2 regions of the Rhizobium sp. R86522 genome follow, and region 1 is predicted to be linked to the other one. Evidence: predicted binding sites of a transcription regulator. Region 1 holds the regulator's gene; the other holds the start of a gene.
The links. The regulator LexA, encoded in region 1, represses DNA repair genes until DNA is damaged. The targets are predictions, from matches to a motif close to TGTTCNNNNTGTGTTCNG.
Positions count from the first base shown of each region.

Region 2: SJY08_RS04795 (putative DNA modification/repair radical SAM protein) is a predicted target of LexA. The motif match lies at 9,490-9,507, and genes of this name have one in related genera.

Region 1 covers NZ_JAXHBX010000001.1:1,656,713-1,671,496, forward strand. Annotated here, with positions in the region: gene SJY08_RS07855 (SGNH/GDSL hydrolase family protein) at 21-659, opposite strand; gene SJY08_RS07860 (pyruvate dehydrogenase complex dihydrolipoamide acetyltransferase) at 676-2,016, opposite strand; gene SJY08_RS07865 (pyruvate dehydrogenase complex E1 component subunit beta) at 2,030-3,406, opposite strand; gene pdhA (pyruvate dehydrogenase (acetyl-transferring) E1 component subunit alpha) at 3,422-4,468, opposite strand; gene SJY08_RS07875 (septum formation initiator family protein) at 4,618-4,935, opposite strand; gene eno (phosphopyruvate hydratase) at 5,075-6,349, opposite strand; gene kdsA (3-deoxy-8-phosphooctulonate synthase) at 6,564-7,412, opposite strand; gene SJY08_RS07890 (VOC family protein) at 7,409-8,302, opposite strand; gene SJY08_RS07895 (DUF1003 domain-containing protein) at 8,323-8,871, opposite strand; gene lexA (transcriptional repressor LexA) at 9,082-9,798, shown strand; gene SJY08_RS07905 (ComEC/Rec2 family competence protein) at 9,792-12,164, opposite strand; gene gltA (citrate synthase) at 12,526-13,815, shown strand; gene SJY08_RS07915 (SurA N-terminal domain-containing protein) at 14,036-14,784, shown strand, end outside.
Region 2 covers NZ_JAXHBX010000001.1:1,002,657-1,017,440, reverse strand. Annotated here, with positions in the region: gene carB (carbamoyl-phosphate synthase large subunit) at 1-901, shown strand, start outside; gene SJY08_RS04840 (DUF4258 domain-containing protein) at 912-1,169, shown strand; gene SJY08_RS04835 (DUF2283 domain-containing protein) at 1,166-1,360, shown strand; gene SJY08_RS04830 (hypothetical protein) at 1,485-1,670, shown strand; gene SJY08_RS04825 (DMT family transporter) at 1,692-2,549, opposite strand; gene SJY08_RS04820 (SRPBCC domain-containing protein) at 2,663-3,091, shown strand; gene SJY08_RS04815 (ATP-binding protein) at 3,515-5,113, shown strand; gene SJY08_RS04810 (response regulator transcription factor) at 5,110-5,814, shown strand; gene SJY08_RS04805 (phosphoribosyl-AMP cyclohydrolase) at 5,873-6,439, opposite strand; gene SJY08_RS04800 (UdgX family uracil-DNA binding protein) at 6,795-8,255, opposite strand; gene SJY08_RS04795 (putative DNA modification/repair radical SAM protein) at 8,255-9,484, opposite strand; gene greA (transcription elongation factor GreA) at 9,752-10,228, shown strand; gene SJY08_RS04785 (glycosyltransferase family 4 protein) at 10,251-11,348, shown strand; gene SJY08_RS04780 (glycosyltransferase) at 11,352-12,308, shown strand; gene SJY08_RS04775 (Lrp/AsnC family transcriptional regulator) at 12,318-12,785, opposite strand; gene trxB (thioredoxin-disulfide reductase) at 13,024-14,001, shown strand; gene SJY08_RS04765 (LysR family transcriptional regulator VtlR) at 14,022-14,784, shown strand, end outside.

The sequences.
Region 1 (14,784 bases):
ATGCAGGATGCGGTCTTTCTTCAAAGCCCAAGCATCATGCGGACGACAGGCTCAAGACCGCGACCGATCGCACGGGTGTTTTCCGCATCGAGATGGATGCCGTCGAGCGGCGTGGTCTCTGCGACCGATCCTGCGTCGAAGAAGGCGCATCCCGATTCGTCTGCCGCATCGCGGTACATGCTGGCGAGCATGGCGCCTTCGTCCACCGAGTGGTTGAACATGGCGCCGAACACCGAATTGGCCGTCTCGCGGATCGCCGGCGGCGCGACGATCAGGATTTCGGGCTCGTCGAACTCGAAACCCCAGTCGTGCTTCTGAACGAGCTTGACCAGCCGCTTGACGCCACTGGTCGCGCCGATGGCCGTGCCCTGAATGCCCCGCTTGAGGTCATTCGTCCCCAGCATGATGACAACGAGATCGATCGGCTTGTGCGTTGCGAGAAGCGTCGGAAGCAGCTTGGTTCCGTTGCGCTCGCAATCGCCCAGATGGTCGTCATAGGCGGTGGTACGACCGTTCAAGCCCTCGGCGATCACCCGGACCCCGTGGCCGAGCGCCTTTTGCAAGACACTCGTCCAGCGGTCCTCATAGGCATGCCGACCCAGATTCACCGGGTCATATCCCCATGTCAGGCTATCGCCATAGGCGAGAACGGTCTTCATCTTAACCGCCCCCGGTTCAGACCAGCATACCCATCGGATTTTCGATGTAGCGCTTGAAGGCACCGAGCAATTCGGCTCCGAGCGCGCCATCGACGCAACGGTGGTCGGTGGAGAGCGTCACGGTCATGACATTGGCGATCTTCATCTCGCCGTTCTTGACAACGACCCGCTCCTCGCCGGCGCCGACCGCAAGGATCGTTGCATGCGGCGGATTGACCACGGCCGAAAAGCTCTTCACGCCCATCATGCCCATGTTGGACACGGCAGTCGTGCCGCCCTGGTATTCCTCGGGCTTCAGCTTGCGGTCCTTGGCGCGCTTGCCGAGGTCCTTCATCTCGTTGGAGATGGTGGACAGGCTCTTTTCCTCCGCCTTGCGGATGATCGGAGTGATCAGGCCGCCGGGGATCGAGACCGCCACGCCAACATCGGCATGCTTGTGCTTGACCATGTTGGTGTCGGTCCAGGAAACGTTGGCATCTGGCACGTCGCGCAGCGCGAGAGCCAGTGCCTTGATCACCATGTCGTTGACCGAGAGCTTGTAGGCCGGCTTGCCGTCTTTTTCGGGGGCTGCTGCATTGAGCTGGGCACGAAGTGCCAGCAGCGCATCCAGTTCGCAATCCACGGAGACGTAGAAATGCGGAATTGTCTGTTTGGATTCCTGTAGGCGCTTGGCGATCGTCTTGCGCATGCCGTCATGCGGCACGAGCTCGTAGGAGCCTTCGGCGAAGTTCTTGAGAACAGCTTCTTCCGAGGCGCCCTTGGCCATAACCGGGGTAGCTGCAGCAGTTGACGCTGCTGCTGGCGCCGGGGCAGCCTTTGCACCACCGGTGCTGACGGCCTTTTCGACGTCGCTCTTGACGACGCGGCCCTTCGGACCGGAGCCAGAGACTGCCTTCAAGTCGAGACCGGCTTCCTTGGCGAGGCGACGGGCGAGCGGCGAGGCAAAGACCCGTTCCCCGCTCGACGCTGCCGGAGCAGCCGACGCGGCAGCAGGAGCCGGCGCTACAGCTGCAGCCGTGGCGGGCGCAGGTGCTGCTTCCGCCTTCGGAGCAGGAGCCGCCTCAGCCTTCGGCGCGGACGAGCCGCCACCAGCAGCAGCGGCTGCGACGTCCTCGCCTTCCTCAGCAAGGATCGCGATCAGCGCATTGACCTTCACGGCCTCTGTGCCGGCGGGAACAACGATCTTTGCGACGATGCCTTCATCGACGGCTTCCACTTCCATGGTCGCCTTGTCGGTCTCGATCTCGGCGATCACGTCGCCGGACTTGACCTTGTCGCCTTCCTTGACCAGCCACTTGGCCAGATTGCCCTCTTCCATCGTCGGAGACAGGGCCGGCATGGTGATATTGATCGGCATGACCTTGCCCCCCTTACTTGTAGCAGACGGTTTTGACGGCCTGAACGACTTCGGCAACGCTCGGCAGTGCCAGCTTTTCAAGATTGGCCGCATAAGGCATCGGAACATCCTTGCCGGCGATCGTGAGGATCGGCGCATCGAGATAGTCGAAGGCCTGCTGCATGACGCGGGTCGCAATTTCGGTGCCGACGGAGGACTGCGGATAGCCTTCCTCGACGGTGACCAGGCGGCCGGTCTTCTTGACGGATTCGATGACGGTCGGCAGGTCCATCGGACGGATGGTCCGAAGGTCAATCAGTTCGACGTCGATGCCTTCCTTCGCCAGCTCCTCGACGGCCTTGACCGAATAGGTCATGCCGATACCGAAGGAAACGATGGTCGCGTCCTTGCCGGTCTTGTGGATGCGTGCTTTGCCGATCGGCAGGACGAAGTCATCCATCTTCGGCACTTCGAAGGAGTGACCGTAGAGGATTTCGTTTTCCAGGAAGATGACCGGGTTCGGATCGCGGATGGCCGCCTTCAGCAGCCCCTTGGCGTCAGCCGCCGTGTAGGGCATCACGACCTTCAGGCCCGGGATCTGGCTGTACCAGGCAGCGTAGTCCTGGCTGTGCTGGGCGCCAACGCGGGCAGCTGCACCGTTCGGACCACGGAAGACGATCGGCGCACCCATCTGGCCGCCGGACATGTAGAGCGTCTTGGCAGCCGAGTTGATGATGTGGTCGATCGCCTGCATGGCGAAGTTGAAGGTCATGAACTCGACGATCGGCTTCAGGCCGGCCATTGCCGCACCAACGCCGAGACCGGCAAAGCCATGCTCGGTGATCGGGGTGTCAACGACGCGCTGGGCGCCGAATTCCTGCAGAAGCCCCTGCGTGATCTTGTAGGCGCCCTGATATTCGGCGACTTCTTCACCCATGATGAAGACGTCAGGATTGGCGCGCATTTCCTCGGCCATGGCTTCGCGCAGCGCTTCACGCACCGTCATCGTCACCATTTCGGTGCCAGCCGGAACGTCCGGATCGGCAGCGACTTCAACCTTCGGAGCAGCCGGAACGGCGGCAGCAGCAGGCGCTTCGGCTGCCGGTGCGGATACCGGCTCGGCGGCAGCAGGCGCTGCCTTCGGAGCGGGGGCAGCATCAGCGCTTTCACCATCCTGAAGCAGAACGGCGATCGGCGTATTGACCTTGACGTTCTCGGTTCCGGCCGCGATCAGCAACTTGCCGAGCACACCTTCATCGACGGCTTCCACTTCCATGGTCGCCTTGTCGGTCTCGATCTCGGCGATCACGTCGCCAGACTTTACGGTGTCGCCTTCCTGCTTGATCCACTTGGAAAGCGTGCCTTCTTCCATTGTCGGAGAAAGGGCGGGCATCAAAATTTCGATCGGCATGGGTTCCCTCCCCGATTACAGAAGAATGTCGGTGTAGAGCTCGGAAACATCCGGCTCCGGATCGGCCTGGGCGAAATCGGCACTGTCCGCAACAATGTCACGCACATCCTTGTCGATCGCCTTGAGCTGGTCTTCTGAGGCCCAGCCATTCTCGAGGAGACGAGCCTTGACCTGTTCGATCGGATCCTGCTCCGACCGCATCTTCTGCACTTCTTCCTTGGAGCGATACTTCGCCGGGTCTGACATCGAGTGACCGCGATAGCGATAGGTCAGCATTTCAAGAATGATCGGACCCTTGCCGGAGCGGCAATGTTCAAGCGCCTCATCGGCGGCCGCCTTCACCGCGCGCACATCCATACCGTCAACCTGGACGCCGGGGATGCCGAAGCCGGAGCCGCGCAGCGAATAGTTCGACTGTGCCGTGGCGCGCGCCGTCGAGGTGCCCATGGCGTAACGGTTGTTCTCAACGATGTAGATGATCGGCAGCTGCCAAAGGGCAGCCATGTTGAAGCTCTCGTAGACCTGGCCCTGGTTTGCAGCGCCGTCGCCGAAATAGGCAACAGCAACATTGTCATTGCCGCGATACTTGTTGGCAAATGCAAGACCGGTTCCGAGCGAAACCTGCGCGCCGACGATGCCGTGGCCACCATAGAAATGCTTCTCTTTCGAGAACATGTGCATGGAGCCGCCCTTGCCCTTCGACAGGCCGCTGCGGCGACCCGTGAGCTCGGCCATGACGCCGCGGGCACTCAAGCCGGCTGCGAGCATGTGTCCATGGTCGCGATAAGCGGTGATGACCTGATCACCTTCCTTCTGCGCCATCTGCATGCCGACAACGACCGCTTCCTGGCCGATATAGAGGTGACAGAAGCCCCCGATGAAGCCCATGCCGTAAAGCTGGCCGGCCTTCTCTTCGAAACGGCGGATCAGAAGCATTTCACGATAGGCGTGAAGCTCTTCATCCGCGCCGAATTCGGGTGCGTTTTTTCCGGTGAATTCCTTGCCGGCCGACTTGGCCGAAGACTTCCGACCGTTCGCAGCTGCTGGCTTGCGAGGCGCCATGCATCCCTCCCATGGGTTTATTATGGTCCAGAGTTGGGGACAGAATAGGGAAGAAAGAGGACGGCGGCAATGCCATAAATGCATGGCTCACATTCGCCGCAAGCAACTGTAATGACTAAAAAATTTACGATTAACTCAATTCAGGTTAATCAGAAATAGGTATTGAAGATGACGATTTCGTCCGGACGCGACATGTTGAGCTGATAACGCGCCTTTTCGTCGATGATATCCTCATCGAGAGAGCCGTCACTCAAGAGACTGACATCCTTTTCAAGCACTGTCCGCTGGGCGACGAGCGCCTCAAGCTCCGATGCGCGCTCCTGCCGGATGCGCTCGAATTCTTGCCCCGCCCTGAGGCCGTAATCACCATGGATGGAATGGTAGCCGAAATAGGACAGGAAAGCGACGGTGACAGCGGGAAGAATAAGACGGCCGTATTTCTTCTTCTTGTGATGCCTGGTCCACATGCCGACAAATGCCCTGAAACGCGAAACTTGTCGCAAGAGTAACCGTCAGATCTTAACCGACCGTTGACCCTAATCGCAGCGCAAAAGAAAAAGCCCGCGCCGGGGAACCGGCACGGGCTTCGAAGGAATTCGACCGAGATCAGCCGCGCAGGATCGACGAGCCTGCGTAAACGGCCTGCGGTCCGAGTTCTTCCTCGATACGGATCAGCTGGTTGTACTTGGCGGTACGGTCAGAGCGGGCCAGCGAGCCCGTCTTGATCTGACCGCAGTTGGTGGCAACCGCGAGATCAGCAATCGTCGAATCCTCGGTTTCGCCCGAGCGGTGCGACATCACGGCCGTGTAGGCGGCACGGTGTGCGGTCGAGACGGCGTCGAGGGTTTCCGACAGCGATCCGATCTGGTTGACCTTGACCAGGATGGAGTTGGCCACGCCCATCTTGATGCCGTCGCGCAGGCGGGCCGAATTGGTGACGAAGAGATCGTCGCCGACGAGCTGGATCTTCTTGCCGACCTTGTCGGTGAGCGCCTTCCAGCCGTCCCAGTCGTCTTCAGCCATACCGTCTTCGATCGAGAAGATCGGGTACTTGGCGGCAAGCTCGGCGAGGTATTCGGCCATGGCTTCCGGCTCAAGCGTGCGTCCTTCACCTTCCAGCACATACTTGCCGTCCTTGAAGAATTCGGTCGAGGCACAGTCGAGCGCGATGTGCATGTCTTCGCCCGGACGATAGCCGGCCTTCTCGATCGACTTCATGATAAAGTCGAGGGCGGCAGGCGCGGAGGCGAGACCCGGCGCAAAACCGCCTTCATCACCGACATTCGTGTTGTGGCCGTCGGCCGCGAGCTGCTTCTTCAGCGTGTGGAAGACTTCCGAACCCATGCGAACGGCGTCGCGGATGCTGTCGGCACCGACAGGAACGATCATGAATTCCTGGAAGTCGATCGGGTTGTCAGCATGCGCGCCGCCATTGATGATGTTCATCATCGGAACCGGCAGGACATGGGCGTTCGGGCCGCCGACGTAACGGTAGAGCGGCAGGCCAGAGGACTGGGCTGCAGCCTTGGCGACGGCGAGCGAGACGCCGAGGATGGCATTGGCGCCGAGGCGCGCCTTGTTCGGCGTGCCATCGAGCTGGATCATCAGGTTGTCGATCTGGATCTGGTTCTCGGCATCGTGACCGCCGATCGCATCATAGATCTCACCGTTGACCGCTTCGACCGCCTTTTCGACGCCCTTGCCGAGATAGCGCGAACCACCGTCACGCAGCTCGACGGCTTCATGCGCGCCGGTCGATGCGCCCGAGGGAACCGCAGCGCGGCCCATGCTGCCATCTTCGAGATAGACGTCGACCTCGACGGTCGGGTTGCCACGGCTGTCGAGGATCTCGCGGCCGATGATGTCGGTGATGGCGGTCATGTTCGCTCCCTGTAGACGGAAATTGGACAAGGCTCGGTAGGCCGATCGCAAGCCAGAAGCCAGCGGACCCGCCCGTTGAGTCATCCTCTCTTATCCGATGATCGGGAAAATACAATGACGGATCAGAGCCGAAACGAACGAAATCTAATCGATTTAAACGGCGATGACCTCCGGCGCTTCCGGTTCAACCGATTGAAGCGCCGCGATAGGACGATCAGGATGCCTTGGCGATGTCGTCGAAGGCGATGAGTTTTTCGAGCAGACGACGCATGTCCGTGATCTTGACCATGTTCGGGCCATCTGACGGTGCGTTGTCCGGATCCTGATGAGTCTCGATGAAGAGACCACCGACACCGACGGCAACAGCTGCACGAGCCAGCGTTTCGACGAATTCCCGCTGGCCACCAGAGGACCCACCCTGCCCGCCCGGCTGCTGGACCGAATGGGTGGCGTCGAACACGACAGGTGCGCCCATGGCCGCCATGATCGGCAGCGAGCGCATGTCGGAGACCAGCGTGTTGTAGCCGAAGGAGGCACCACGCTCGCAGAGCAGGACGTTCGGATTGCCGGAACCGGTGATCTTGTTCAGGACATTCTTCATGTCCCAGGGCGCCAGGAACTGGCCCTTCTTGACGTTGATCGCCCGACCGGTCTTCGCCGCAGCCACCAGCAGGTCTGTCTGGCGGCAGAGGAAGGCCGGGATCTGCAGGATATCAACGGTCGGGGCAACGGCGGTGCATTGCTCTTCCGTGTGGATGTCGGTGAGAACCGGAACGCCGAATTCCTTCTTGATGTCGGCGAAGACTTCCATTGCCGTTTCCAGGCCAATGCCGCGCTCAGCAGACAGCGAGGTGCGGTTCGCCTTGTCGAAGGATGACTTGTAGACAAGGCCGAGTCCGAGTTCGCGGCAGAGCTCGACGAGCTGGCCGGCGATCATGAAGGCATGGTCGCGGCTTTCCATCTGGCAGGGACCAGCGATCAAGGCAAAACGGCCCTTCTGGGAGAAGACGGCCTTGGCCGCGCCTTCGCCAACGACGACTTCCGAATTGGGGGACACGCTCATTTCAACTCCTCGAAGGCAAAGGTAACACCCTGCCCCTTCTCCGGCGCGACGACGAGGCGTGCGCCCGTTTTTTGATAGGTGACGCCCTTAGCAGCGAGGCAGGCTTCTGTCACGCCGAGATCATCAACCGCGAAAACCACGGCTGCCCCGACGAGCCCCCGTTCCGAGACCGCCACGTCCTGTCCGAAGTGAAGCCGGAAACCCTCCGGTGTCAGGACATCGACGGACGTATGGGCGGCCTGGATGGAGAGGCCGAAGGAATGGGCCGTGACATCGCGCTGGTCGAGGACCATTTCCAGCAGATATTGGAAGTCGCTCGGGTTCTCTTCGACCAGCACCACGCTTCGAATCCCTGCTGCGCCATTGGCATGTACGAGCAGGGCCCCCCGATCGGTCGGGAGAGGATTGATGCGCTGACAGGCGAAGGCGAAGAAATCAGGCGCGCGCAGGTCTGCGGCAAAGGCGAGGCGGAACGAACCCTCCGCGGTCCGCCCATCCGGAAAACGAAACTGGCGTGCGAAATCAAGCACAGGGCCGGCACTCATGCCGTCTTGGCGATACTGCGAATCGTCAGCCAACGCGTCCTGCGTCTTCACGACAATGCCGGAGAGGCCCTCGCCTCGTCGAAAGCGAAAGGCCTGATCGCGAGCGACAAAGACATTGCCCATGCGCGCCGCTTCCAGACAGTCCTCTCGGCTGCCGACCGCCAGCGGTTCCAGATAGGTGTCGTCAGCGAAGAACACACAGGCATTCTCTGTGCCGAACGGGTGGCGGGCATCCGCCGCAACGGTAAAGCCGAGACGCCCGAGCCTGTCGCGGGCGGTTTCGAGCTCGAAGACCGGCAGGACGAGATGATCGATGGCGCGGGCTGAGGAAATGGGATTGGACATGTTTGCTCTCGATTAATTCTTCAGTCTTGAGAATTGTGCGCCTGGCTTGAAAGGGTCTCGATCGCCTGGCGCAGCGCATTAATCTCCTGGCGCGCCTCGCGCAGCTCTTTCACCACCTCCTCGTCGATCTTGTGGTGCAAGGCCAATACCTCGATCTCTGCCTTGAGATTGATCTCGTAGTCTTTCGCCGCCATGAAGCGATCCCGCTCGGTCTGGCGGTTCTGGCTCATCATGATGATCGGTGCCTGGATGGCGGCGAGCATCGACAAGAGCAGGTTCAGGAAGATGAACGGATAAGGATCGAGCGCACCTGTTGCCAGAATCACCGTGTTGAGGATGACCCAGGCGACCAAAAACAGCATGAAGCCGATGATGAAACCCCAGGAACCACCGACCCGTGCGATGCCATCAGCGACCCGCTGGCCGAACGTGGCATGAGCCAGAAAGTCCTCGCCGGCATTGGTCGACACCGTGCGTCGCTCGCGCGCCCGCTTCAGCACCTTCTGCTCTGCTGACGAAAGATCGGATGACGACTTTCCCAGAACGAGCTTCTCGATATCCTTCAGCATTTACAGCATCCTTGAGGGCGGTTTGCCTGATGTGTGGGGGGCGGATCTGCACTCTCCTCTGCAACACGCCAAAATCCGACAGTTTCAAGACCTTTGTCCGCGGCTATCGCATTTTATCACTGGCTCTTCACAAAAATTTATCCCCTTGCGGAACACAACTGGAACATATAGTGTCTGTTCTGTATTTGTTTCACCTCGGGGGCACCGCATATGCTGACGCGCAAGCAACAGGAACTGCTTCTCTTCATCCATGAACGGATGAAGGAATCGGGTGTCCCGCCGTCCTTCGACGAGATGAAGGATGCGCTGGACCTCGCATCGAAATCCGGGATCCATCGCCTGATCACTGCGCTCGAGGAACGCGGCTTCATCCGACGCTTGCCGAACCGGGCTCGTGCACTGGAGGTCATCAAGCTTCCGGAAGCCTATTCGCCAAGCATCCAGCCGCGCCGCGGCTTTGCGCCGAGCGTGATCGAGGGCAGTCTCGGCAAGACGCCGCCGGCGCCAGCACTGACAAAGCCGCCCGTCGAAGACAACGGCTCGTCCGTCTCGGTTCCGGTCATGGGCCGAATCGCAGCCGGTGTGCCGATTTCAGCCATTCAGAACAACACTCACGACATCACGGTACCGGCGGAGATGATCGGCGCGGGCGATCACTACGCGCTTGAGGTCAAGGGCGATTCGATGATTGAGGCCGGTATTCTTGACGGCGATACGGTTATCATCCGCAATGCCTCGAACGCCAATCCCGGTGACATCATCGTGGCGCTCGTCGACGACGAGGAGGCGACACTCAAACGCTTCCGCCGCCGCGGCGCATCGATTGCGCTGGAGGCCGCCAATCCGGCTTACGAAACCCGTATCTTCCCGCCGGATCGCGTCAAGATCCAGGGCAAGCTGGTGGGCCTCATTCGCCGCTATCACTGATCGGGCTTCGGCCTCGGTCGGACGTTCCTAGTCGGACCCGCAAATTCATGCGTGTTATCGGAAAGGCCGCTGCGCCAGTCGTAAAGTCGGTGCGCAGTCCAAGGTCTTGAGGGTCCGTCGAGCGCTGACCTGACCGTCATGGCTTGTGAGGTGGCGGCTAGGCCCGCGACCTCGAGGGAGCCGGTTGCGCGCTGGCTCGCCTCGGAAATCAGGAGCGCGCCAGAGCGGCAGGTTTTGACGCGCGTGCGCGCCGACAGAACCACGATATCAGCGCGGTCGCAGGCTGCGCCGATGAGGTCCGGGCGTTCCAGCGTCAGCAGCGTGTTGCCGTTCTCCAGTCTGATGGCACAGGCCTGCTTTACGCAGGTGAACTGTTCTCTCCCGGCGGCCTTGAGTAGGCTATAAAATACAGCCTCTGCGAGTTTGCGCTGCTCCTCCGACAGGGTTTGGCCATTACGCCATTCTGGCGCTGGCGGCAGGGGGGCGGTCTCGAGCATCACCGGGCGCCTTGGTTCATCGATGCCGAGCACGGGTCGCCATTGATCGAAGATGAAGGCAGGCGGGCGGGCTCGGTTGATTGCAATGATGGACGTGTCGTCATTTGCGACCCGAATCGCGACCAACCGAGCGTCCTCGCTGATCATCAGTTCGCCACCCGGGGGTCGTGGAGCAAGGAAGGCAGCAGCGAGCGTTGCGACGATGAGAGCCGTGCCGACATGCCTGATCGGGGTTCTGAGTAGCATCAGCAAGAGCATGCCGGCGATTGCGCCGGGCATGAACCATGCCGGCAGACGCGGGAAGACGTAGCCGCCGCCCCAGCCGGAGACGGTGTGAGCGACAATGAGCACCATTTCCAGGCCCTGTCCCATGATCCAGAAGAACGGCGCGTCGAGGCCAAATGGCATGAGCAGCATGGCAATGAAGCCGGACGGCATCACGACCAGCGAGATCAGCGGCATGGCGGCGAGGTTTGCCTCCAGTCCATGGGTCGACAGCCGGTGGAAATGGCTGATGGCAAAGATGGCGGTCGAGACCCCGCCGATGAAGGAGGTCGCCAGCGTCCCACCGACGAACATGGCAAACCCCGCCACAATCCGCATGGCAAGCGAGCGGGCTTTGGGCAGGATCGCGCGCGGTCGCGCCCGCCACCCGGCATAACCGGCAATCAGGGCTGCAGTCGCCGCGAAAGACATCTGGAAGCTCGGCCCCATGACGGTCGAGGGCTGGACCGCGAGGATCGCGGTGGCCGCAAGCGCGAGATTGTGGAGGCTGACAGCCGGGCGGTCGAAGAGGACGGCGCCGAGCATGACCGCCGTCATCAGATAGGCCCGCAGCGCCGAGACCTGGTAGCCGGAAATGAGCACATAGCCGGTCGTCGCCAGAAGCGCGCCGGCGGCCGCGATCTTCTTTACCGGAAAGCGATGCGCAAAAGTCGGCATTAGGCTCAGAAGCCCTCGCAATCCGACAAAGAAGATGCCGGCGGCAAGCGCCATGTTGAGGCCCGAGATCGCAGTGATGTGAGCGAGGCCCGAGACGCGCAGCGCCTCCGTCGCCTCTTCCGACATCGATCGGCGTTCGCCGGTAATGATCGCAGCTGCGAAGGCGCCGGGATCTCCGGGCAGGATGCTGCGAATGCGGTTTGAGATGCGATCCCGGAGCGAGAACAGGGCCGCGTCGAAGCGCGCCCACAGACCCTTTTCCTCCCATGAAGCGGAGGTTTTGGCCTGGGGCGGACCGAGGAAGAAGCCGACAGCGCCGATGCCGGCGAAGTAGCTTTGGAAGCTAAAGTCGTTCAATCCCGGCAAAGCCGGACCTGACGGTGGTGACAGACGGGCGCGGCCGCTCAATTGCTCGCCGATGGCAGCTGGCACATGCTTGCTTCGGGCAAGGAGGGACACGCGTCCCGGCGACCGGCGAATGCTCGGCTCTGCGGTCTGGATCACGCGTAACACGTAACGCCATTCACCGCCCGCCCCCTGCTCCCGTCGCTCGACGACCCCGGTGACCGTGGTGACGAGCGGCTGATCGAGGATCACGGTGGACGCTCGCCGTGTCTCCCATTCGGCCATCAGCATGCCGAGAAGGATCAGGCACATACTCCACAGGACCACATGCGCCACGGTGTCGCGCATCGCCCGCAAAAGTGCAAAAGCCAGGCAAGCAAGGAGCAGTCCGAGGACGATGGCCGGCGGGGGTTGCCCAACGGAAAACCAGATTGCAGCACCCGCGCCGAGCCAGACAGGCACGAAGAGGAAAAAATGCCCGTGCCGACTTTCGTCTGAGACGTACTGTCGAACCTGCCTGAGAATGCGATGCAAAACAGCGCGAGCGGCGACAGCACGGCCGATCGTCGTCAAACCGGGCATTGCGCGTTTTTCGAGTGGTCGAGGCAGGTCTCGCCGGCCCGATATACCACCGGACCGGAGGTGCCCTTCCCCCTGTATTTCCGCTACTTCCCCCATCAGCCATACCCGGCCGGATCTACCCCATCTGCAGACAGAATAAGCGAAAACTGTCAGCAATCAATGCGTGCAACGAATCGGGTTTTCGCCGCCTATCCAGGCTTCAAACGATTAGAACCGTTCGGTTCGATTGTTGCTGTTTTCGCGACGCACAATTTGCCCTTTGGATAGCTTGGCATTAACTTCGGTATCATATAGCTACATCACACGCTTAACCGATGGCGGCTTTTTCAAGACGCCTTCCCGCCAATTCCGGAGGATCAGCATGACGGACAAAAGCGCTTCTTTGAAACTCGGTGACAAGACGGTCGACCTGAGCGTCAAGGCCGGCACGATCGGCCCAGATGTCATCGACATCGGCGCCCTTTACAAGCACACGGGTACGTTTACCTACGATCCGGGCTTTACGTCCACGGCATCCTGCGAATCCAAGATCACCTATATCGATGGCGACGAAGGCACGCTGCTGCATCGCGGCTACCCGATCGAACAGCTTGCTGAAAAGGGCGACTTCCTCGAGGTCTGCTACCTGCTGCTCTACGGAGAACTGCCGACAGCTGCGCAGAAGAAGGACTTCGACTATCGCGTGACGCACCACACCATGGTGCACGAGCAGATGAGCAAGTTCTTCTCCGGGTATCGCCGTGACGCCCATCCGATGGCGGTCATGGTCGGTACGGTCGGCGCGCTCTCCGCCTTCTATCACGACTCGACCGACATCACCGATCCGCATCAGCGCATGGTCGCCTCGCTGCGCATGATCGCCAAGATGCCGACGATCGCGGCCATGGCCTACAAGTATCACGTCGGCCAGCCCTTCGTTTACCCGAAGAACGATCTCGATTACGCGTCGAACTTCCTTCGCATGTGCTTTGCCGTGCCCTGTGAAGAGTATCAGGTGAACCCGGTTCTGGCGCGCGCCATGGACCGCATCTTCATCCTGCATGCCGATCACGAGCAGAACGCCTCGACATCGACCGTGCGTCTCGCCGGCTCTTCAGGCGCCAATCCGTTCGCCTGCATCGCAGCCGGTATCGCGTGCCTTTGGGGCCCTGCCCATGGCGGCGCCAACGAGGCTGCCCTCAACATGCTGCAGGAAATCGGCTCGGTCGACCGCATTCCGGAATACATCGCCAAGGCCAAGGACAAGAACGATCCGTTCCGTCTGATGGGCTTCGGCCACCGGGTCTACAAGAACTACGACCCGCGCGCCAAGATCATGCAGAAGACCATGTACGAGGTCCTCGAAGCGACCGGCCATGCCGACGACCCGCTAATGAAGGTGGCACTCGAGCTCGAGAAGATCGCGCTCAACGACCCCTACTTCATCGACAAGAAGCTCTACCCGAACGTCGACTTCTATTCGGGCATCACGCTGCGTGCGCTCGGCTTCCCGACGACCATGTTCACCGTTCTCTTCGCGCTTGCCCGCACCGTCGGCTGGATCGCGCAGTGGAACGAGATGATCGAGGATCCGCAGCAGCGCATCGGCCGTCCGCGTCAGCTCTATACCGGTGAGCCGAAGCGCGATTACAAGGCGCTCTCGGAGCGCTGAGACATTCGTCTATCTTGAAGTATCGAGAAGGCCGGCTTTGTCCGGCCTTCTTTCGTTTTGACGAGGGCCGATTGCGTCCCGGATCGCAGGCAAGAATCAAACTCCCCGTGATGGTCGCGCATTTCGCCGTCGGATGCCTTCAATTCCCCGGAGCTTTGTTCTAAGGAAGTCAACCTGCTTCGTCCCGGACGAAGATTTACAATGAGGTTTATGCGTCCCGATGCTCGTCTTCTTGAGAAAAGCTTCCCAAACCCTGTTTGCCAAGATCTTGCTTCTCCTGCTCGTCCTCTCCTTCGGCGTCTGGGGTGTGTCGGCCTCGCTGTTCAGCAATACGTCCGACACCGTCGTCGCCGTTGGTGACCAGTCAGTGTCGTCTGCCGACTTCGCCTTCGCCTATCAGCGGCAGGTGACGGACATGAGCAACCGGTTCGGGATGCAGCTCACGACCGAACAGGCGCGCGCCTTCGGTATCGAATCCCAGGTGTTCTCGCAGCTTGCCGCAGGTGCTGCGCTGGACCAGTTGGCCGCAGACATGAACCTCGGCCTGTCTCAGGACCGCCTGGCGCAGCTGATTGCCGATGATCCGGCCTTCAAGAACTCTGGCGGAAATTTCGATCGTGCGCTCTTCTCCTCGCGGCTGCGCAATGCAGGTCTTCGCGAAGACGACTATATCGAGGAGCGCTCAAAGGTCGCCATCCGCAGCCAGATCGTCGACGCGACCGCTGACGGCTTCGTTGCGCCGAAGGTGTTGATCGACGCGATCAAGGCCTATCGCTACGAAAACCGCGACATCAATTACATCCTGCTGACCAACGCCAACATCGAGCTCATCAAGGCACCCGATGATGCGACCCTGGCAGCCTGGTTCGAGACGACGAAGTCCGGTTACCGCGCACCGGAATATCGCAGCTTCAACTATGTGAAGCTGGAACCCTCCGACATTGCCGACACGGCCTCCATCACCGACGA
Region 2 (14,784 bases), 650 kb from region 1:
CATCATGGAGCATATCGAAGAAGCCGGCATCCATTCGGGCGATAGCGCCTGCTCGCTGCCCTCGCGTTCGCTCTCCAAGGCAACGCTCGACGAGCTGGAACGCCAGACGGCCGCCATGGCCAAGGCGCTCAATGTCGGCGGCCTGATGAACGTCCAGTACGCCATAAAGGACGACGTGATCTACGTTCTCGAAGTGAACCCGCGCGCCTCGCGCACGGTGCCCTTCGTAGCCAAGACCATCGGCGCCCCGATCGCGAAGATCGCCGCCCGCATCATGACCGGCGAAAAGCTCGACGACGCGATCGCCGCTTATGGCGAAAAGCCCGATCCGCGCAACCTGAAGCACATCGCAGTCAAGGAAGCCGTCTTCCCGTTCGCGCGTTTCCCCGGCGTCGACACGCTGCTTGGCCCGGAAATGCGCTCGACCGGCGAAGTCATCGGCCTCGACACGGACTTTGCGCTCGCCTTTGCCAAGAGCCAGCTCGGAGCATCCGTCGAACTGCCGCGAGATGGCACGGTCTTCGTCTCGGTCCGCGACGAGGACAAGGCCCGCGTCCTGCCCGCGATCCAGATCCTCACCCAGATCGGCTTCAAGGTCATGGCAACGGGCGGCACGCAGCGCTTCCTCGCCGAAAACGGCATCGACGCGATCAAGATCAACAAGGTGCTTGAGGGACGTCCACATATCGAGGACGCCATCCGCAACCGTCAGGTCCAGCTGGTCATCAACACGACCGACGGCAACAAGGCGATCTCGGACTCGAAGTCGCTTCGCCGCGCCGCCCTGATGCAGAAGGTACCCTACTACACGACCATGGCAGGAGCCCTGGCGGCCGCCGAAGCCATCCGGGCGCTGAAGAGCGGCCAGCTCGAGGTTCGCCCGCTTCAGAGCTACTTCTGAGGCGCACCAAATGAGCAAGCCGCTCCACTTCACCGCGCACGCAAAAACGGTGATATTGGAGCGGCAGCTCGAATTCGACTGGATAGAGCGAACGGTTCGCAATCCAGATTGGTCTGAAAGCGATCCATCAGGCCTACCGACGGAACGACGATTTGGCCGTATTCCTGAACGCGAAGACCGCATCTTGCGGGTAATCTGCTTGGAAAGCGAAACAGAAATCCGTATCATAACGGCGTTTCTCGATCGCAACGCACGGATGCCGAGATGAAGCCCAGACTGGAATATGATGCAGCTGCCGACGCTGCCTATATTCGTTTTTCCACGGAACCGGTCCTGGAGAGCGAAGAGGTCTCCGAAGGCATCATGCTTGATTACGACCGCGATGGTCGTATCGTCGGTCTCGAAGTGCTCAATGCACGCGCCAATCTGCCGGCCGCTGCACTCGAAGATGCTGCTTGAGCCCTTGAAGATATCAGGATAATCTTTGCTTTAAGGACGAAGTCAACGCTGGAAAAGCGTGACTGCTGCCTATCTATTATCCGGTTGATGATAGTGGTCCGGCACTGGAGGCAGGCTTCCCGTCATGTTTCTCGATCTCAAGAATTATACGCCGCCGCCAGAGCCACCACCGAGCCGGGGGCCGCAGCCACTGACACCGCGCCAGCAGAAGGCGCTGGCCTGGATAGTCGGGTTAAACATCATCCTGCTGTTCATCGCGCCCATCGGTGGGGCAACGGTCATTTCGGGATTGCTCGCATTCTTCAACTGACCAAGCCGAATCTCGACGCGTTCAGGCTTGCCGCTTCTGCTTGGCGAGGATGGCGAAGGCGATGCCGCCAATGACGAAAGCTGCCGCCACTACAAAATGCAGCGTCAGCCTCTCGTTGAGGAAAAGGATGGCACCGAGCGCCGCAATCACCGGGACGGACAGCTGAATGAGCGCCGCCTGGAAGGTGGTGAGCCCGCGCAACGCCCTGTACCAGATGGAATAGCCTAGGCCGGAGGCAACGATGCCAGAGCCGAGTGCAAGAAGGATGCCCGCGAGCGTCGCCGTCTCGTAAAGCAGCGCAAAACCCGCCAGCGGCAGGCAGAAGACGGAAGCTCGTACAAAATTGCCGGCGGTCTCGCCGATCGGATCGCGTGAGCCTCGACCGCGCAGCGTATAGACAGCCCAGGCCATGCCCGAGGCGATCATCAACAGGCTGCCAACGAGATCCGGTCGTCCCACGCCGGGCAGGATGAGATAGACGAAGGCGCCGAAAGCGATCGCAAACCCGATCACCTCCCGCAGGCTTGGCCGATCGCCCTTGAAAAGTCCGAAGGCCAGCATGCTCGCCTGGACGGAAGAAAAGAGGATCAGCGCCCCGGTCGCAGCACCAAGCGAAAGATAGGCCGCGGAGAATGCGATGGCATAAACGAAAAGAGCCGCAGCCGCCCACCAGTCCCCCGGCAGGCGTCTGTCGACCGATGCAGACTGAAGCGGCCCGCGTCGCATCAGGCCGTAAAGCACAAGCGCGCCGGAGACGATCCGGACAGCGGTATAGCCCGCGGCCTCGATCGACACTGTCCCCAGCGCTTCTCGCGCCAGGAGCGAATTGGCGGCGAAGGCCAGCATGGCGATGGCGGTCAGTACGAATGTCGAATGCAACTGAAATACCCCTCCTGAACCCTGCCATGTCGCGAGACTATCCGGCCGGGTCTGCCACGTGTTAAACGCGAAGCCTCCCACATTGGCAAGCTGTGATCGTCTGGAGGTTTTTGATGGAAAAGCTGCACATTGTCACCGAACGCATCTTCGACGTTCCGGCCGAAACCCTCTTCGCCGCCTTTTCCGATCCGGCAACCCTTGCCCGCTGGTGGGGACCGCACGGCTTCACCAACGAAATCACCCATTTCGACTTTTCGCCCGGCGGTGACTGGCTGGTCACCATGACCAATTCCGACGGCACCGGCTTTGCCAATCACTGGACCTTTCAGGTGATAGAACCGCCGTCAAGGATCCTGGCGCTCCACCATGAGCCGATGCATGTCTTCACGCTCGAAGTGACGTTCGCCACTGAGGCCGAGGGAACACGCATGACCTGGCTTATGCAGTTTGACGACACGCCGGAAAACCGCGAAATCGAGCGCTTTATCGCCGCCGCCAACCATCAGAACTTCGACCGACTAGAGGCTGACCTCGGTCTCTAAAGAGGCCAAGTTCGCAACCCGTCAACATTTGATCGGCCTCTTAATCCTGTCGATTGCCTTCCTTGATCTATCAATGGACCTCTTGGTCCTGTTTCTCGGCATGCCAGCGATCGCGACCCGACCTCGATCCTTCGCCCACCGAGCCTTTACGGATCGACGACATCTCCAGCTTGATGGTCGCCGGCTTTCTCGACACCCGTTGGGCGGCCGCTTCGGTCGGCGCAAGGTGCTTGCTGAGCGGTGGCTTCTTGCGGCGACATTTCCCACTGCCGTGCGGCACTCAAAGCCACCTTCCAACCGCTCTCACCAGCAGAAAAAAGGATGCCGGCGGCGCGCGGCCCGGTTAGAGAAGAATGACCTCGTCTCAAATCATGACAGCGGCGCACGATGAAACGCACACGACTTGACCTATCCCTGCGTTATGTGACCCAGCTGCGGCTGGCCTTTCTGGGTCTGGCCATCCCAACTGTCATCCTTGCTTTCGCCGGCTGGTATGTGCTGAACGAATCCCAGTACCGCGTAGAGCGCGGGCGGATTGCCCACGACATTTATTCAGCACTCCTCAGTTTCGATCTGGAAAAGGCGGCACTTCGTAACTGGAGCTTCCGCAGATTGCTGAATGAACCCGGAGACCCCGCCCAGCGCAGCGCAATCTTCGAGCGCATGGATGGCCTGATAGCACGGGTGGCGGAGAAGGCCGGTTTGGCGCGGGACATGGATCGCGCTCGCCACAAGAACCTCGTGGAGCATGAAGAAAGAACAAAGCTTCTTGCCTTTCTGAAGGAGGTCGTCGCCAGCCTCAAGCTGGAGACAGCGTCCCTGCTGACATCCCCCTCGCCCACGGTCTCGCGTATGGCCGAGGTCGATATCCAGTTCGGCCAGGTACAGGGGATTTCGCCGGCCCAGGCCCTGAAAAAGGCGCTTGTCGCCGAGGAAATGGCGCTGGAGGCGGAGCGGACGCGGGCCAATGCCGGGTTGGCCACCGCACGCCAGCTCTTTCTGTTCGCCGGCGGATTTGGACTGTTTGCCACCTTTGTCCTCGCCACCTTTCTGGTCAGCCGCTTCCGTCAACCGCTGGAACAGCTGGAACAGGGTTTGAGCGCCTATCAAAAGGGCAATTTCTCCTATCGTTTTCAACGCTTTCGCGATCTCGAATTCCGCCACCTCGGCGACCAGCTGAACAGCATGGCGGGTGAGGTTGAACAGTCTCGCAACCGCGCCACCGAAGACCGGATTGAGCTTGAACAGCAGGTAGCCACCCGCACCGCCGAACTCAGCCGCACAGTGGATGAACTTGCGGCATCGGAAGGGGCACGTGCCCAATTGCTTGCCGATATCGGCCATGAACTGCGCACCCCGGTCACCGTGATCCGCGGTGAAGCCCAAGTGGCCCTTAGACAGAAAAATCCTGACAGCAGCGCCTATCGTTCCGCCTTGGAACGGATCGTCACGGTCTCGCGCCAGATGGGCCACCTGATCGAGGATCTGTTGGTGCTGGTGCGCGATCCGAAGGCCCGGCCGGTGATCGAGAGTTCAGAGCTGGTACTTGGTGAGGTACTTCATGCGGCCCTGGAGGCTGCCGGCGCCATGGCGGCCGAACGGGCCGTTCAGCTCAAAGGGCCGGACCCTCTGCCAAAGGATGTGGTCGAGGCTGATCCCAACCGGCTCCGCCAGGTTCTGGTCTGCCTCATCGACAATGCCATCCGCTATTCGCATCCCGGTGGCGAGGTCCAGGTAAGCGTCACGAAAGCCGCGGCTGAGCGTATTGAGATCGACATCATCGACCAGGGCATCGGCATCAGCGCCGAAGACCTGCCCCATGTTTTTGATCGCGGCTGGCGTTCAAGCAAGGCCCGCACGCACAGACCCGATGGTCTCGGACTTGGTCTGGCCATCGCATGGCAGTTAACCGAGGCCCAGGGCGGCAGCCTGACGATCTTGGAATCGCCACAGGGTACCGGCACGCTTGCACGCCTGACCCTGCCGCTGTCGCCGCCATTGACGGATGAGGAGCCTCAATGAACATTCTGCTGATTGAGGACGATGTCCGGGTTGCCGATTTTCTGCAGCGCGGCCTGCAGGCCGAAGGCTATACCGTCACCTGGATCCGAAACGGCCGCGAGGGCCTGGCCGCCGCCGAGACTTTTGCCCGCACCTGCGCGACGGAGAACCTGGCAGGTGTTGTCATTCTTGATGTCATGTTGCCGGAACTCGATGGATTGAGCCTCTGCCAGATGCTACGCCAGCGCAACCACCAGGTCCCGGTGCTGATGTTGAGCGCCATGGGAGAAAGCCAGGAGCGCGCTGATGGCTTGCGACGCGGGGCCGATGACTATCTGGCCAAACCCTTTGATTTCGATGAATTGCTGGCCCGAATTGAAGCGCTGATGCGTCGGACAAAGGCCACCACTGCGCCCAAGCTTTTGCAGATTGGTCAGATTACCCTGGATCGGCAACTGCCGGGTCTGCGCAGCGCAACTGGCGAGGTCCTGCTCAGTGGATTGGAAATGGCAATGATCGAACTGCTGGCCGCACAGGCCGGGGCAACGGTCAGCCGAGAACGCATTCTGGCGCGGGTCTGGGCGGCCGATCGTGATCCGCTGACCAATGTCGTCGACGTCTATGTCAGCCGGCTTCGGCGTAAGCTTGCCAGTCTGGACCCCGATGTGAAAATCACTGCCATCCGGGGCCTAGGCTATCGCCTGACGGCGACGCGCCCCTGAGGAGTGCTCAGGGGCGCGCAACACAACCAGACAGGCTGAGGTTTGCTGATCGGAAGTGTTAGTTGACGGTATAGGGCAGCGAGGAGTGATGCAGGACGATCCGCAGATTGCCGGCATCGTCAAGCTGATAGCCCCAGGTCTTGTCGACTGTGGTGACCTTGCCTTCGGCATCGGAGATATGGACCTTGCCAATGGTCTGCGCAGTCTTGCCGCTGATGAAGATTGCCGAATTCTCGATCTTGACCGAGGTCCAGCCCTTCAGCGCAAAGCCGGTATCGGCAGGGTAGTTCGGGTCATGGCCGACGAAATAGGCGAGCGCCCCTTCGGCCGTCGGCCGGAAGGTCTGCGGCTCGACGGTCAGAGTCGGCTTGAACAGCACCGGGCCGAGGTTATAGCCATAGGCTCCGTCAATCACCGCCTTGGCCGTTGCCTTGGCCTTGTCGATGCCGCCGTCCTTGTAATCCGTGGCGATCTTCACGAGCGCGTCGCCCCAGGCAACCTGGGCGGCCTCGACCTGGGCCTGGGTGATGGTGCTGTCGATGATCGTTGCCTTGACCGGCATCTCCGCCTGGGCGGAGAAGGCAATCATCACAGCAGCAAATGTCGAAACGGCAAATCTGAACATTTCTTAACCTCATTGGCGACGCTGGGACCATCCCAGTGCGTTGGCATGAAGATGGGTCGCGAAGCTGAAAGCTGCATGAGCCGAACATGAACGGAAGATTAAAGGGAGAGATTGCGAGCGGCGGCCACTCCGGCAGTCGCGGGAGCCCGGTCGATCAGCGCTGAGAGTTCGCCGCAAGACGGGAAAAGAAGCCGCCCCTTGGATCGGCATGGCGCGCGACAGCTTTGCCGGCGGGTTCGCACTCTGTTGCGCGCTGGCGACGGCGACGCTCCTCCTGCTCGCCGCCATTGCGACCGATGTGTATGTGCGAACGGCAGTCGAAGAAAGCCACATCGACGGCCACAGAAGCACCTCGTCAAAGGGCTGGCAGCGTGTCGAAAAGCCGCCGCACGCCTTGAAGATCCGACCGAAAGGCATCTAGGCTGCGCGCTTTCAGATCCTCGTCGAGCATCCTGAGGATCGCCGCTGGATGCGTCGTGACAAGCAGCATTCGGTTGTCCTGCATCGGGATCGGCATGCCCCGCACCTCGGCGATCGGCCGGCTCTCACCTGTCAGCGACAGATAGGCGGTCGCGCCGAGCGCCACGACGATGCGCGGCCTGATGATCTCTATCTCCTTTGAGACCCACCAGCGGCAATGCGCCACCTCACCGGCTTCCGGACGCATGTGGATCCGCCGCTTGCCGCGCCGCTCGTATTTGAAATGCTTGACGGCATTGGTGACGTAGACCTGAGTTCGGTCGATCCCTGCCGCCGCCACGGCCTCATCGAAGACCTGGCCAGCCGGACCGATGAACGGCTTTCCCGCCAGATCCTCGGTATCGCCGGGCTGCTCCCCGACGAACATGATCTCCGAATCCTCTGGCCCCTCGCCGAACACCGTCTGTGTCGCATGGCAATGCAGCGGACAGCGCGTGCAGCCAGCCGCTTCCTCCCGCAGCCGTTCGAGCGGCGGCAGATTGACCGACGCCTCCTCGTCTTCTCGTTCACGCCACTGCGCCTGTAGCCGCTCGTGAAAGGCCGGCGGCTGGCTCGCCTGCCGCTCTGCCATCTCGGCGACCCGCCGCTCCGCACCCGCAATCAAGTCCGGAATGAGCGAGGCCTCCGGCATGTTCTTCCAGTATTTCTTCGGCATTTCCGACTGCATTGCCTTGATCTTCAACCGCGCCGGATTGAAGATATTGGCGAAATAGGTGCGCCAGAGCTCGTCGGTCTCATCCTCCGCTTCCGGCCGGGCGGCCGGCTCGCGCGACGTCTTGAGCTCCTGCCCGTTCCACGCGGCCGAGCCCTTCGGCGTCGCGATCAGCCAGTCCATGTCGGTGAAGCGCCGCTGGAAGAAGCCGGCAGTGCGCGACACTATGAAATGCTCCGGCTCGAACCAGGCAACGAAACGCCGCCGTCCAGCCTGCACACCCTCGACTTCGCGGAACCGCACGAAGGCCTTCATCTTGTGGCTGTCGCGCCTGATATTCTTGATCAAGCGGATGAGGTCCGAGACGTCAGGATCGGAGCTAACCTGCAGAAGGCTGCGTTCCGCCTGCAGCCGCCAGAGAATGCGATAGAGAAGTGAAAATCGAGCCGGATCCGTATGGCAGATCGCCGCCTCCGCCGCCTCCATGAAGCCCTTCGGCACGACGATCCCGGAAGGCACATCGACAGGCCCGGTCTCTGGCGGCATCGCGCCGAAGAGATCGCCCCCCTCGCCAGAAAGCTGCCAGCGAACCTGATCGGGTGTCACCCGATCAGCCAGGAGCGAACGTGCAGCATCGCGCCACTCGTCGAACGCCCCTCGCCCTTCGAGCGTGACGGTTCGCATCAGAATAGCGACAGCTGCTCGGCCGGCGGCGCAAACACCGCTCGCAAATCGGTCCGATCGAGGCTGCGATTCGGCGACCATCCCTCGGCGACGATGAAGGACCGTACCTTCTTGAGCGACACACCGAGACGCGTCAGGTCCTCGAGCCGCACGCGCCGATGACGGCGGGCCGAGAGCAAGCCGTTCACAGTCTTCGTCCCGAAACCCGGGACACGCAGTAGCGTCTCCCTATCCGCCTTGTTGACATCAACCGGAAAACGATCGCGGTTCGCCAGCGCCCAGGCAAGCTTCGGATCGAGTTCAAGGTCGAGCATGCCGCCCTGCCCGATCGACGAAATCTCCTCGACCGAGAAACCGTAGAAACGATAAAGCCAGTCCGCCTGATAGAGCCGATGCTCGCGCATCAGGGGTGGCTTGATCAGCGGCAGGTTTTTCGAGCTGTCGGGGATCGGGCTGAAGGCGGAGTAGTAGACACGCTTCAACCCGTAACTGCTGTAGAGCCGCGCGCTGGAGCCCAGGATCGTCGCATCATTGGCGCCGTCAGCCCCGACGATCATCTGGGTACTCTGGCCGCCGGGCACGAACTTCTTGCGCCGTCCGGTGAGCGTCGGCTCGCGCGCCTCGTCGATCTTCAGCCTCAGATCCGCCATCGAGCGGCGGATGTTGACCGGACGCTTCTCCGGCGCATAGCGCTCCAGCCCGTGATCGGTCGGCAGCTCGATATTGATCGACAGGCGATCGGCATAAAGCCCCGCCTCCTCGACCAGATGCGCGGATGCCTCGGGGATGGTCTTCAGATGGATATAGCCGCGAAACTCGTGCTTGGTGCGCAGGTCCCTGGCGATCTTCACCATTTCGGCCATCGTATCATCCGAGGACTTGATGATCCCGGAGGAGAGAAACAGACCCTCGATGTAATTGCGACGGTAGAATTCGATCGTCAGCCAGACGACCTCGTCCGGCGTGAACCGCGCCCGTTCGACATTGCTCGAAGAGCGATTGATGCAATAGGCACAGTCATAGATGCAGAAATTGGTGAGCAGGATCTTCAGAAGCGAGATACAGCGGCCGTCAGGCGCGTAGGCATGGCAGATGCCCGACCCCTCTGTCGAGCCGAGACCGCCAGAGGCGGACGAGTCACGTTTGGTCGTCCCGCTGGACGCGCAGGACGCATCATATTTGGCGGCATCGGAGAGAATGGCGAGACGTTCTTTGAGCGACTTCTTCATGGGAATGTTCCCTATACGTTCCCGTGACAATGGTCAAGTTTCCGCCTTGCGACATTGCGTCCACCGGGCACCATGGTCATTGATTTCGCTGATTTTTCTCGCCGTCAGGTCGGCTTTCGGAGGCGCCCGACGAAAACTCTGGAAATTGCGCAAAGCATTCTGCTATAGTCTGCCGTAACGTGATTTGTGACTGGTTCCGCAGCTTTGCTTCGGAACCTGTTTTCTTTTGTGCCCGCGCTCGCGGCCATGAAGACGAAGGAAGAGGAAATGGTAGACAAAGTACCGATGACGCAGAACGGTTTCGAAAAGCTCAGCGAAGAGCTGCGCTGGCGTCAGCAGGAAGAGCGTCCGCGCATCATCGAGGCAATTGCCGAGGCGCGCGCTCATGGCGACCTTTCCGAAAATGCGGAATATCACGCCGCCAAGGAAGCACAGAGCCACAATGAGGGCCGCGTCGGCGAACTGGAAGACCTGATAGCCCGCGCAGAGGTCATTGACCTCTCGAAGATGTCTGGCTCGAAGATCAAGTTTGGCGCGACAGTCAAGCTGATGGACGAAGACACCGAAGAAGAGAAGACCTACCAGATCGTCGGCGACCAGGAAGCCGACGTGAAGGCCGGCCGCATCTCGATCTCCTCGCCGATCGCCCGCGCGCTGATCGGCAAGGAAGCTGGCGACAGCATCGAAGTCGTCGCCCCCGGCGGCTCCAAGGCCTACGAGATCCTCGCGGTCAAGTGGGGTTGATCTAGGCCGGAAGGGCTCCTCTGTGGCGCAATCCCTCGACGACATCACGGTGATTGCGCCGCATTTCAAGCGGCGCCTCTCCGGCGTGACATCGACCGTGATCCAGCTCGTGCCGGAACAAAGGCGCCAGGGTCTAGGCATCCTGACGCTTGGTCCCGGCCTGCCCGGTCACCTGCCGAAAATGCGCTGGGCCGAGCTACCCGGCCTCTGGAAGCGGCCGAACGCTACCCCTGCCCGCGTCTGGCATGCCCGTCGCAACAACGAGATGCTGGTGGGCCTGATCCTCCGCAACATCTTCCGCATGCCGCTGAAGCTGCTCTTCACGTCTGCGGCCCAAAGGCATCACAGCCGCTACACCCGCTGGCTCATCTCGAAGATGGACGGCGTGGTAGCGACGAATGGAAAGTCCGGTTCTTTTCTCAAGGTCCCGCATCGCGTCATTCGCCACGGCGTGGACCTTCAGCTGTTCCATCCGTCGGACGAGCTCGACACGAGCCTTCCCGAAGATCTGAAGGGCCGGCATCTGGTCGGATGTTTCGGCCGGGTGCGCCACCAGAAGGGCACGGATCTTTTCGTCCGGGCCATGATCGAACTCCTTCCGGGCAATCCGGAATGGACGGCCGTGATATCTGGCCGGATCACCGCCGAACACACGGCCTTTGCAGACAAGCTGAAGGCCGACATCGCAGCCGCCGGCCTGACAGACCGCATCCGTTTCCTCGGCGAAGTCGATGACATCAAGCCGTGGTATCGCCGTCTGACGCTCTACGTCGCTCCCTCGCGCAACGAAGGCTTCGGCCTGACGCCGCTCGAGGCCATGGCTTCAGGCACCGCCGTGGTTGCAAGTGACGCCGGCGCCTATGCCGAGATGATCATCGAAGGCGAGACCGGCTCCGTCGTGCCGGCCGGCGACTTTGATCGCCTGCGCGACGCAATCTCGACCTTTCTCGAACCACAAAAGGCGATACTGGCCGGTCGACGCGGGCGCGAACATGTCGAGGCGGCTTTCGGGCTGGAACGCGAAGCGGATCAGCTGGCCGACGTTTATGCAAGCCTGCTCGGGACTACCCTGCCCCAGGCAAGTGCCCGCCCCAAGCCCGCAACATCCGGAACAGTTTGACTGATGGCCGACCGCGATCTGCTCGACATCCTCATTGTCAACAAGGACAACAGTTTCGGGCTGACACGCGACACGTCGCTGCTGATCGAAGCACTGGCCTCCATCGGCCGCTCCGAGGGTGTGGCAACAAAAGGCATTCGGGCAAGAAAGTTTTTCGACCGGATCCTCGGCCGCAAGCAGGCCAAAACCATCATCCATATCGAACGCGCCTTTCCGCACTGGTTCAGCGCCGGCAGGTTCAACTTGCTCTGCCCGAACCAGGAGCGCTTCCCGCGCCGCCACATTGGCCGGTTGAAGGGCATTGACCTGGTTCTGGCCAAGAGCCGACATGCCGAAGAGATTTTCCGCTGCCTCGGCGCTCCCACTGCCTATGTCGGCTTCACCTCGGAAGACCGGCTCGACGAGAGCGTTGCCAGAAACTGGAACAGCTTCTTTCATCTGGCCGGCGGCAGCACGCTGAAGGGCACGGAAGACGTGATCGAATTGTGGTCCCGTCATCCGGAATGGCCGGAACTGGTTCTGGTCCAGCGCGATCCGCATCCGAAGGCCGCCGGGATCACCAATATCCGTGTGGTCAGCGGCTACATCACCGATGCCGAACTCAGGCAATGGCAAAATAGTTGCGGGATCCACCTCTGCCCGTCTCGCTCCGAAGGCTGGGGCCATCATCTGGTCGAAGCGCTCTCCGTCGGGGCGGTCACCGTCACCACCGACGGCCCGCCGATGAACGAGCACGTGACCGCCGATTGCGGCATTCTCATTCCCTATGGACGCACGGAGCCCAGACATCTCGGCACCAATTATCTCGTTGATCTCGAGGCGATGGAAAAGATCATCGAGAACCTGCTGACAATGGACGTCGCAGAAAAACAGGCGCTGGGCAGTGCTGCGCGCCAACGTTTCGTCGAGATCGACACAGGCTTCCGCACGAGATTGGCAGAAGCGCTGAAACCTTTCTGAGCGGGCCGCTCAGATCTCCACCAGACCGACCTTCTTCACCTGCCGGATCGTCAACATCGTCCTGACTGTGTCGACATGTTCATTGGCCGTCAGCACCTCGATGACGAAGTCCTGGAAACGGGTCAGATTTTCCGCCACGCAATGCAGCAGGAAATCGCTGTCACCGTTGACCATCCAGGCCTGACGGACGATCGGCCAGCTGTCGGTCGCCGCCGCGAAGGCCTTCAGATTCGCTTCCGACTGGTGCTTCAATCCCACCATGCAGAAGGCAACGAGATCGTAGCCCAGCCGGCTGCCATTTAGAACGGCGTGATAGCTTTCGATCACGCCGGCCTCCTCGAGCTTGCGCACCCGGCGCAGGCAGGGCGGCGCCGAAATGCCGACACGTTCGGAGAGTTCCACATTGGTCATGCGCCCGTCCCGCTGCAATTCTTTCAGAATGCGCAGGTCGATGGCGTCGAGTTCTACCTTGAGCACGGTCGATCCTTTTGAAGATGTGTGCGATATCTACTCTTTCAGACGTAATTGGCAAGAATCCTCCGCGTTCACGCACAATTATTGCGTGGACGCGCAAAGCTCTGTTGCTAATGCCGGGCCATGCCTTGAATTGCTTGTCGCTTCGATCCTAAATGGGCGACAGTTGCGCAACGGTCGGGCTTGCCTGCGCTTGATACCCCCGATCGAAGACGAAGACCGCGCATTGAAAGGAAGCGACATGACTGCCCGCCACACCAAGGTGCTGATCATCGGCTCCGGCCCTGCCGGCTACACCGCTGCAATCTACGCCGCCCGCGCCATGCTGAAGCCGGTTCTGATCGCCGGCATGGAACAGGGTGGTCAGCTGATGATCACCACGGATGTGGAAAATTACCCGGGCTTTGCCGATCCGATCCAGGGCCCCTGGCTGATGGAGCAGATGCTCAATCAGGCGGTCCATGTCGGCACGGAAATCGTCAGCGATCTCGTCACCGAAGTGGACACCAGCCACCGTCCGTTCACCGTGAAGACCGACAGCGGCCAGGTCTGGACCGCTGACACGCTGATCATCTGCACCGGCGCCAAGGCCAAGTGGCTCGGCATCGAGAGCGAGCAGCATTTCCAGGGCTTCGGCGTTTCCGCCTGCGCCACCTGCGACGGCTTCTTCTATCGCAACAAGGACGTCATCGTCGTCGGCGGCGGCAACTCGGCTGTCGAGGAAGCGCTCTACCTCTCGCATATCTGCAAGTCGGTCACCGTCGTGCATCGCCGCGACAGTTTCCGTTCGGAGAAGATCCTGCAGGAACGCCTCTTCGCCAAGGAGAACATCCGCGTCCTCTGGAACACGACAGTCGAGGAAATCACCGGCGCCCCGGCCAAGCCGCCGATGCCGCCGTCCGTCTCCGGCGTCAGGCTCAAGGATGCGCTGACCGGTGCCGTCACCGACATGCCGATCGACGGCGTCTTCGTCGCCATTGGCCATGCGCCGGCCGTCGAACTGTTCAAGGACAAGCTGAAGCTCAAGTCCAACGGCTATCTCTGGACCGCGCCGGATTCGACCGCAACAGACGTGGCCGGCATCTTTGCCGCCGGTGACGTGACCGACGACGTCTACCGCCAGGCGATCACCGCCGCCGGCATGGGCTGCATGGCAGCGCTCGAGGCCGAACGTTTCCTCTCGGCCCTGCCCGTCGAGACACAACAAGCCGCGGAATAGCCGCCATGAGAGGGGGCGGCATGCCGCTGGACTGGGACAAACTGCGCATTTTTCATGCGGCCGCCGAAGCTGGGTCCTTCACCCACGCGGCCGACAAGCTGCATCTGTCCCAGTCGGCGATCAGCCGCCAGGTCTCCTCCCTGGAGCAGGACATCGGCGTCAAGCTTTTCCACCGCCATGCGCGCGGCCTGATCCTCACCGAACAGGGTGAACTGCTCTATCGCACCGCCCATGACGTTCTCCTGAAGCTGCAGACGGTAAAGATGCAGTTGACCGAGACGACTGAAAAGCCGTCCGGCAAGCTGCGGGTCACGACCACCGTCGGCCTCGGCCAGGGCTGGCTGACCGACAAGGTGCAGGAATTTCTGCAGCTCTACCCAGACATGTCGATCCAGCTGCTCCTCGACAACGAGGAACTGGACGTCAACATGCGCCATGCCGACTGCGCAATACGGCTCCGCCAGCCGCAGCAATCGGACCTCATCCAGCGCAAGCTGTTCACGGTGCATATGCACGTCTATGCGGCACCGTCCTACATCAACCGCTACGGCGAACCGCAGTCCATCGAGGATCTCGACAACCACCGGATTATCACCTTCGGCGAACCGGCACCGAATTACCTGTTGGACGTCAACTGGCTGGAAGTCGCCGGCCGCTCCTCCGACAATCCGCGCATGCCGCATCTGCAGATCAACAGTCTGACCTCGATCAAGCGTGCCTGCCTGCTCGGTATCGGCATCGCCATGCTGCCGGATTACATCGTCGGCCGCGATCCGGGTCTGC